DNA from 4 places in the Pseudomonas phenolilytica genome. Region 2 is predicted to be linked to each of the others. Evidence: predicted binding sites of a transcription regulator. Region 2 holds the regulator's gene; each other region holds the start of a gene.
The links. The regulator sigma-54, encoded in region 2, starts transcription at its own class of promoters, with help from an activator protein. The targets are predictions, from matches to a motif close to ANTGGCATNNANNTTGCTNT.
Positions count from the first base shown of each region.

Region 1: nirB (nitrite reductase large subunit NirB) is a predicted target of sigma-54. The motif match lies at 1,037-1,056, and genes of this name have one in related genera.
Region 3: flgB (flagellar basal body rod protein FlgB) is a predicted target of sigma-54. The motif match lies at 1,219-1,238, and genes of this name have one in related genera.
Region 4: HU825_RS16135 (CmpA/NrtA family ABC transporter substrate-binding protein) is a predicted target of sigma-54. The motif match lies at 984-1,003, and genes of this name have one in related genera.

Region 1 is NZ_CP058908.1:3,401,212-3,403,410, forward strand. It holds gene HU825_RS16155 (bifunctional protein-serine/threonine kinase/phosphatase) at 1-450, shown strand, start outside; gene HU825_RS16160 (class I SAM-dependent methyltransferase) at 437-745, opposite strand; gene nirB (nitrite reductase large subunit NirB) at 1,228-2,199, shown strand, end outside.
Region 2 is NZ_CP058908.1:1,918,633-1,920,831, forward strand. It holds gene ptsN (PTS IIA-like nitrogen regulatory protein PtsN) at 1-228, opposite strand, end outside; gene hpf (ribosome hibernation-promoting factor, HPF/YfiA family) at 237-545, opposite strand; gene HU825_RS09180 (RNA polymerase factor sigma-54) at 620-2,125, opposite strand.
Region 3 is NZ_CP058908.1:3,898,636-3,900,834, reverse strand. It holds gene HU825_RS18590 (chemotaxis protein CheV) at 1-227, shown strand, start outside; gene cheR (protein-glutamate O-methyltransferase CheR) at 264-1,088, shown strand; gene flgB (flagellar basal body rod protein FlgB) at 1,281-1,685, shown strand; gene flgC (flagellar basal body rod protein FlgC) at 1,697-2,140, shown strand; gene flgD (flagellar hook assembly protein FlgD) at 2,153-2,199, shown strand, end outside.
Region 4 is NZ_CP058908.1:3,394,351-3,396,549, reverse strand. It holds gene HU825_RS16135 (CmpA/NrtA family ABC transporter substrate-binding protein) at 1-925, opposite strand, end outside; gene HU825_RS16130 (BatD family protein) at 1,034-2,199, opposite strand, start outside.

The DNA.
Region 1 (2,199 bases), 1.5 Mb from region 2:
CTGTCACGCCAGGCGCCCGGCAGCCTGCCCGGCACACCGAGCTTCCTCGCCCCGGAGGCGTTCGCCGGTGCCGCGCCGAGCGTGGGTCAGGATCTCTATGCCGTGGGCGTCACCCTCTACTACCTGCTCAGCGGGCAGTATCCGTACGGTGAAATCGAACCCTTTCAGCACCGCCGCTTCGGCGTGCCGACTCCGCTCGGCCGCTATCGCCCGGACCTGCCGGCATGGCTGGATATGCTGCTGGCGCAGGCGGTTGCCGTTGATCCGCAACAGCGCTACGAAACCGCCGAGCAATGGCTGCTGCGCCTCGAACAGGGGGAATGTCCGGCTGCGCCGGAGCGTCCGCGCCCCTGGCTGGAGCGCGAACCACTGAAAGTCTGGCGTGGCCTGGCGCTGCTCTCGCTGCTGGCGAATCTGCTGTTGTGGCTAGCGCTGCTCAGCGACGGGTGATCAAGCCCTGCCGTGCCACGCGGGTCAGTTCGCGGATGCATTCGTCGAGGTTTTCCGGCGAAGGCGACTGGATAACCGCGAGGTCGAAACTGTCGTCGGCGAAGCGCGCGAGGGATTCACCGGCACCGGCGAACTGCACCAGCAGCGCGCGCGAGCGGCTGTTGCGCCGTGGCCAGCCATCGAGGTAGCGCAGCAGGGACGGCTGGTGAGCGCCGCCGAGAAGAACCTTGGGATTGGAACGGATCAGGCCGCTGGTGATCGGGGCCAGGCGTAGCTGTGCGTGCGTTGCGTTCATGCTTTGGAGATTCCGCCTCACGAGTTCCGCTGGGCAGCGGTGGGAGGCTTCACCGGAACCAGCGCTTTAGCGGTATTTCGAAACCTCTCGGTTCCCGGCGCCCCGCAAGTAGCTGACTAAATCGGCGCATAGGTACGACTTTATGCAAGCGGTTGCGCGCCTGTCAATCGGTGCTCCGCCGCAACGAGGGCGCACCAGCAGCGCGCACCCAGGCCTCGCCATGGTGCGCGCGGCGGCCGCACAGCGCCCTCTCGCGCCCACCGTCACCGGCGTTTTACCGGTCGCAACGGTATTGGCATGACATCTGCAATGTCCAACACCAACGAACATAGCGCCAGCCCTCAACGACGAGCGCCTGGCTTCCCGACTGAGCGGGACACGGACAAAGGCGTCCTTACCGGAGAACCGGTGGGACGCCTTTTTTGTTGTTGAAAAATTCCAGCAGGCCGGGCGGCAGACGTCATCTGGCACGGAGAACGGGCATGAAGAAACTCAAACTGGTGATGATCGGCAACGGCATGGCCGGCGTGCGAACCCTTGAGGAACTGCTCAAGCTCACCAACGAGCTCTACGACATCACGGTGTTCGGCGCCGAGCCGCATCCCAACTACAACCGCATCCTGCTCTCCCCCGTGCTGGCCGGCGAACAGCAGTTCGAAGAAATCGTGCTCAACGACCTGGACTGGTACGCCGAGAACGACATCCGCCTTATGCTCAAGCGCAAGGTGGTGAAGATCGATCGCGTCAAACGCCGGGTCATCGCCGATGACGGCAGTGAGGCCGAATACGACCGCCTGCTCATCGCCACCGGTTCCAATCCGTTCATCCTGCCGATTCCCGGCAAGGATCTGCAGGGTGTGATCGGCTACCGCGACATCGCCGACACCCAGGTGATGATGGAAACCGCCAAGACCCACAAACACGCGGTGGTCATCGGTGGCGGCCTGCTCGGCCTGGAGGCGGCCAATGGCCTCAAGCTGCGTGGGATGGATGTGACCGTGGTGCACATCGGTGATTGGCTGATGGAGCGCCAGCTGGACAAGACCGCTGGCACCCTGCTGCAGAGCGCCCTGGAGAGCCGCGGCTTGAAGTTTCTTTTGCCCAAGCACACCGCCGAACTGCTCGACAACGGCGAAGGCCGGGTCTGCGCGGTCAAGTTCAAGGACGGCGACGTGATCCCCGCCGACCTGGTGGTGATGGCCGCCGGCATCCGACCCAACAGCGAACTGGCCGAACAGGCCGGCATCCCGTGCAACCGCGGCATCCTGGTCAACGACACCCTGCAGACCTATGACCCGCGCATCTACGCCGTCGGCGAATGCGCCAACCATCGCGGCACGGCCTATGGCCTGGTCGCCCCGCTGTTCGAACAGGCCAAGGTCTGCGCCAACCACCTGGCCATGCTCGGCTTCTCCCGCTATCTCGGCTCGGTGACCTCGACCAAGCTCAAGGTT
Region 2 (2,199 bases):
CGAATTGCAGCCCGCCATGCGGCAGTGCGGAATGGCGATGCCATTGCCGAAACCGGTGGAACCGAGTTTTTCGCGGGCGATCAGGCTTTCGAAGATCGCCTGAGCATCGAGGTCGGGCAGGTCCTGCGCGATCACCTTGGCGATCTGCTCGAGGACGCGTTTCTTGCTGCCGCCTGGGACGTTCACCAGGGAACGCCCAGGGGTCAGGATGGATTCCAGTCGGATCATGATGCGAGTCAGCGAGCCACTACGCCCTGGGTGTGGTCGAGCTGCTTTTCCTTGTGCTTGATCAGCTGGCGATCGAGCTTGTCGACCAGCAGATCGATGGCGGCATACATATCTTCGTGCTCGGCATTGGCCACCACTTCGCGGCCGGCGATGTGCAGCGTGCCCTCGGCCTTCTGCTTGAGCTTTTCGACCTGCAGGATCACCTGGATGCTGATGATGCGATCGAAGTGGCGGGACAGCCGCTCGAATTTCTCCTCGACATAGCTACGCAGGGCGTCAGTCACTTCCAGATGAAGACCGCTGATGTTGATTTGCATACTGCTTCTCCTAATTGCCTGCTGCGAAGGTGGCCGGTACAGAACCTGCCGCCGAAACATTCAACCTGGCCGCACTATAGCCGCTTGCGCTCGCTTGAGGGAGCGATACCAAGCGATTCACGGTATTTGGCGATGGTACGACGGGCAACCTGGATGCCCTGTGCCTCCAGTAAACCAGCGATCTTACTGTCGCTCAATGGCTTTTTGGGGTTTTCCGCAGCGACCAACTTCTTGATGATCGCGCGGATAGCGGTGGAGGAGCACTCGCCGCCTTCGGCCGTACTGACGTGGCTGGAGAAGAAGTATTTCAGCTCATAAATACCCCGTGGCGTGTGCATGTATTTCTGCGTGGTCACGCGCGAGATGGTCGATTCGTGCATGCCTACCGCCTCGGCGATGTCGTGTAGCACAAGGGGCTTCATCGCTTCGTCGCCGTGTTCGAGAAAGCCACGCTGATGCTCGACGATCTGCGTGGCGACCTTCATCAGCGTCTCGTTGCGGCTCAGCAGGCTCTTGATGAACCAGCGCGCTTCCTGCAGCTGGTTGCGCATGAAGGTGTTGTCGGCGCTGGAGTCGGCGCGCTTGACGAAGCCGGCGTATTGCGCGTTGACCCGCAGGCGCGGCATGGCGTCCTGGTTCAACTCCACCAGCCAGCGATCGTTGTGCTTGCGCACAATCACATCTGGCACCACATATTCTGGCTCGCTGGCCTCGATTTGCGAGCCGGGGCGCGGGTTGAGGCTCTGTACCAGCTCGATCACCTGGCGTAGCTCATCTTCCTTGAGCTTCATCCTGCGCATCAGCAGGCTGTAGTCGCGATTACCCAGAACATCCAGGTAATCGCTCACCAGTTGCTTGGCCTGCTCCAGCCAGGCGGTCTGTTCGGGCAGCTGGCGCAGTTGCAGCAGCAGGCATTCGCTCAGGTTGCGGGCGCCGATGCCGGCGGGTTCGAACTGCTGGATACGGTGGAGCACCACTTCAATCTCGTCGAGTTCGACCTCGAGCTCGGGGTCCAGCGACTCGAGCACCTCTTCCAGGCTTTCTTCCAGATAGCCTTGGTCATTGATGCAGTCGATGAGGGTCGTGGCGATCAGGCGGTCGGTATCGCTCATTGGCGCCAGGTTGAGTTGCCAGAGCAGGTGGCTTTGCAGGCTGACGCCGCTTGAGGTGCGGGTGGTGAAATCCCAATCGTCATCGTCACTGCTCGGCAGGCTGCTGGCGCTGGTCTGGTAGATGTCTTCCCAGGCCGTGTCGACGGGCAGTTCGCTAGGAATGCGCTCGCCCCAGTCGCCTTCTTCCAGGTGGTCGGCGTTATGTGCGGGTTCTTCGTAACGATTGTCGCTGCTTGTCTGGCTGGCAGAGGAGCCTTCGCCGTTCTGGTCGGCGGCTTCGGCCATGGGATCGGCGTGGCTGAAGTCATCGCCGTCCTCCTCGCGCTCGAGCATCGGGTTGGAATCCAGGGCTTCCTGGATTTCCTGCTGCAGATCCAGCGTAGAAAGCTGCAGCAGTCGTATGGCTTGTTGCAGCTGCGGCGTCATCGTCAGCTGCTGGCCCATCTTCAGGACTAGCGATGGTTTCATGGCAGAGGACTTCGAACCTTATGTGCCGGCGCAACCGCGCCTATTCCCAATAGGCGCCAGGCGCCGAATGAAAG
Region 3 (2,199 bases), 1.9 Mb from region 2:
TTTCCGATATTGAAATGCCGGAAATGGATGGCTATACCCTGACTACTGAGGTGCGTCACGACCCGCGTATGCAGGACATGCATATCCTTTTGCATACCTCGCTTTCCGGGGTGTTCAACCAGAACATGGTCAAGCGGGTCGGCGCGGACGATTTTCTTGCCAAATTCCAACCGGACGATCTGGCCACTCGGGTGGCGGAGCGGATAAAGCGTGCGGACCGAAACTGAGGCCATGACCTCTCATTATCAGGGCGGGAGCAATTAGTGTCAGGCGATCAGGATTTCGAGCAGTTCCGGATATTTCTTGAAAAGACGTGCGGCATCCTGCTGGGCAGTAACAAGCAGTATCTGGTCTCCAGTCGACTGAACAAGCTGATGGAGCAGCAGCGCATCACTTCGCTTGGTGAATTGGTCAGGAAGATTCAGAGCATGCCGCGCTCGGGCCTGCGCGAGCAGGTCGTCGATGCCATGACGACCAACGAAACCCTGTGGTTTCGCGACACTTATCCTTTCGAGGTTCTCAAGAACCGGGTGCTGCCCGAGCTGCTCAAGAGCGGCGCGGGCCAGCGGCTGAGAATCTGGTCGGCTGCCTGTTCATCGGGGCAGGAACCTTATTCGCTGTCGATGAGTATCGATGAGTTCGAGCGGGCGAATCCGAGCCAGCCGCGACTGGGTGTGCAGATCGTCGCCACCGAATTGTCCGGGACCATGCTGGCGGCCAGCAAAGCGGCCGAGTATGACGGCCTGGCCATCGCCCGCGGCTTGTCCAGCGAGCGACTGCAGCGCTACTTCGATGTAGCCGCGCCGGGGCGTTGGGTGGTCAAGCCGCCTATTCGCGCACGCGTCGAGTTCCGCACTCAGAATCTACTCGACAGCTATGCCGCGCTGGGCAAGTTCGACATCGTGTTCTGCCGTAACGTACTGATCTACTTCTCCGCCGACGTGAAGAAGGACATCCTTCGCCGTATCCATGCGACGCTCAAGCCAGGCGGCTATCTGTTCCTCGGCGCTTCCGAGGCGCTCAACGGCTTGCCCGAGCTGTATCAGATGGTCCAGTGCAGCCCGGGCATCATTTATCAGGCGCGGTAGCCCTTATCGGCGGCAGAAAACCGTCGTACATCATGACGATACGCGGCAACGCAGCGGTAAAGCCTTGCCGCTTTTGACGCCTAAGCGAATGATGCTCAGAATAAATCCTTTAAAATCAATTGCTTGAATAGATGGCATGGGCTTTGCTCAAGTTTGCGCCAGCAGACTTGTATCCGGCAGAGGTCCAGATCCATGAGCATCAGTTTCGACAAGGCGCTCGGCATTCACGAGAAGGCGCTTGGTTTTCGCGCCCAGCGTGCCGAAGTGCTGGCCAACAACATCGCCAACGCCGATACGCCCAACTACAAGGCGCGTGATCTGGACTTCGGCGCCGTGCTGGCAGCGCAGGCCGCACGCGGTGAGGGCAGCTTCGCCACGCGTACCACCGACGCCCGGCACATCGCCGCCGAAGGGCTGGAGATCGCCGATCCCTCGTTGCGCTTTCGCACGCCGGCGCATGCCTCGCTCGATCAGAACACCGTCGATCTGCAGATCGAGCAATCCAACTACGCGCAGAACGCCGTCGATTTTCAGGCGAGCTTCACACTGCTCAACAGTAAGTTCCGCGGGCTGATGAGCGCCCTGCGTGGCGAATAAGGAGTCCAGCCATGTCCCTGAGTAATGTCTTCAACATCGCTGGTAGCGGCATGAGTGCGCAAAGCACGCGCCTCAACACCATCTCCAGCAATATCGCCAACGCCGAGACGGTGTCCTCCAGCGTCGATGAAACCTACCGGGCTCGTCACCCAGTGTTCGCCACCATGCTGCAGCAGGCCAGCGGCGCGCCGAACGAGTCACTGTTCGCCGATCAGGACCAGGCCGGCGTCGGTGTGCAGGTGCTCGGTGTGGTCGAGGACCAGAGCGAGCTGCAGGCTCGCTACGAGCCTAATCACCCGGCGGCCGACGACAAGGGCTACGTCTACTATCCGAACGTCAACGTGGTGGAGGAGATGGCCGACATGATTTCCGCCAGCCGCGCGTTCCAGACCAACGCCGAGCTGATGAACACGGCCAAGACCATGCTGCAGAAAGTGCTGACGCTGGGTCAGTAAGGGAGCCTTTTGATGAGCACAACAAGCGGCGTTGGCGGTACCGGCTCGATACTGGACCA
Region 4 (2,199 bases), 1.5 Mb from region 2:
CGAAGAAGCGCAGCGGATGGGCGTCCTGCCAGGCGTTGCCGAGGCCGTCGCAGTAATGCCCGAGAAAGCGCGGCGCGATGGCCGTCAGCGGTACGTCGACGTAGTCGCGGGCGGCGATCAGCTGCGCGGTGCTGCGGCGGTTCTCGTCGTTGCGCTCGATGAAACGGCTGGCGGCGAGCACCGCCATGATCAGCGCACGGGCGGTATTGGGGTATTGCTCGACGAACGCACGGGTGCAGCCGAGGACCTTTTCCGGATGATCCGGCCAGATCGACTGGCTGGTTGCGAGGGTGAAACCGGTCTGTTCCGCCACGGCCTGTGCGCCCCAGGGTTCGCCCGCACAGAAACCGTCGATGCGACCGTGACGCAGGTAGCCCACCATCTGTGCCGGCGGAACCACCAGGGTGCGCACGTCGCGCAACGGATGGATGCCGTGGGCGGCGAGCCAGTAATACAGCCACAACGCGTGGGTGCCGGTGGGAAAGGTCTGGGCGAAGGTCAGGCGTGCACCGCTTTGGCGCACGCAGCGGTGCAGCGCTTCGGCATCGGTCACGCCGGCTTCCTTGAGCGGCATCGACAGGCTGATGCTCTGGCCGTTTTGCGCCAGCCCCATGAGCACGGCCATGTCCACCGGCGCGCTGCCGCCGATGCCCAGATGCACGGCGTAGATCAGCCCATAGAGCGCGTGGGCGGCATCCAGCTCGCCGTCTAGCAGTTTGTCGCGCAGGCCGGCCCAGGAATGCTGGCGGCGCAGGTTGAGCGTCAGCCCGAACGGCTGGGCGAATCCCTGAGTGGCGGCGACGATCAGCGAGGCGGCATCGGTCAGTGCCATGAAGCCGAGGTTGATGCTGCTTTTCTCCGGAGCATCGCTTCCGGCAACCCAGGCGAGGACGTCATGGCTTGGTGAGCGGGGCGTTGCGGGCATGCGGGCGACCTTGTTGGTGCGGGCCGGCACGCAGTTCGCACCGGCTTCGATCAGCTCCGTAGCAAGCGATATGCCAGGACCGCTGCGGTCGGGCACACGGCGGTGGGGTCAGCGCGGGTACAAGGGTGGCAGCACGCCGGGTTCCTGCTCGGCGGCGGGTGTCTGCGCCGGCGGCAGGGTCTGGATCGCCTGCCAGAGCGCGTCGCCTTGCCAGCGTTGGCCGGTTTCGCTGTACAGGGCGCCGTTGAGTCCGTCGAGCGCATCGGACAGCGGCACGAAGCGCGCCGCCATGTCGGCGAGGGTTTCCGGTTGCTGGCGCGCCCAGGCGTCCAGCGCCTGGCGGGTGGCCTGGGTGTCGTTGGCCTGGCAGGCCCGGCGCAGATCATCCAGCAGGCTGCGGGGGGTGGGGCCGGGCTGCAGGGTGCGCACGGCCGGTTGGCGCCGCGCACGCCACCACAACGCGAAGCCGAGTGCGGTGGTGAGCGCGAACAGCGCGGTACTCAGCTGCCACGGCCACAGCAGCGTGCGCGGTCGGGTGGGCGAGCCGGCCGGCAGCGGTTCCAGCGGTGGCTGGTCGAGGTTGGCGTTGGGCGCCACCTGCAGGGTGCGCGCGGCAAGCACGGTGCGTTCGAGGCGGTCCTCGAGGGTATTCCACCAGACCACTTCGATGGCCGGCAGCTGCAGCTCGCCGCTGCCGGTCGGCACCAGCGCCTCGCGTTCCTCGCGGCTGCCGATCAGGCCGTTGCTGTCCACTTCGTCGGCTAGGTTGGGCTGGTCCGGATAGCGGCGCAGGCCGGCGATACGCGCGGTACCGACGGACGGCAGCTGCGCACCGGACAGACCTTCGGCCTTGAGCAGCAGGCTGCGGGTCAGGGCTTCGCCGTGCATGGCCTGATCCGGCTCCGGGCTCCAGGCTTCCACCAGGGTCACACGGGTGGCCGGCAACCACGGGGCGTCAGCCGGATAGCTGGCGGGCCTGGGCTTGACGTGCAGCGGGATGCTCGGCGATTTGACCTGGGTGGCCTTGCCCGGACGCGGGCCGAGCAGGGAGCTGCCGCTGGCGACAGTAGTGGCGCTGAACAGCTGGCCGGGAATCAGCAGATCGCCGCTGTGCTGCGGGAACAACGCATAGCGAATCTCGATCACCCCGTGGCGCAGGCCATTGATGGTCTTCTCGTAGGTGCGCGGCTCGCCGAGGCGCTCCACTCGTGCGTTCGGCATCTGCAGTGGCGACAGGTTGCTGTCGTCGTACAGCGACACGGAGTGGAAGATGC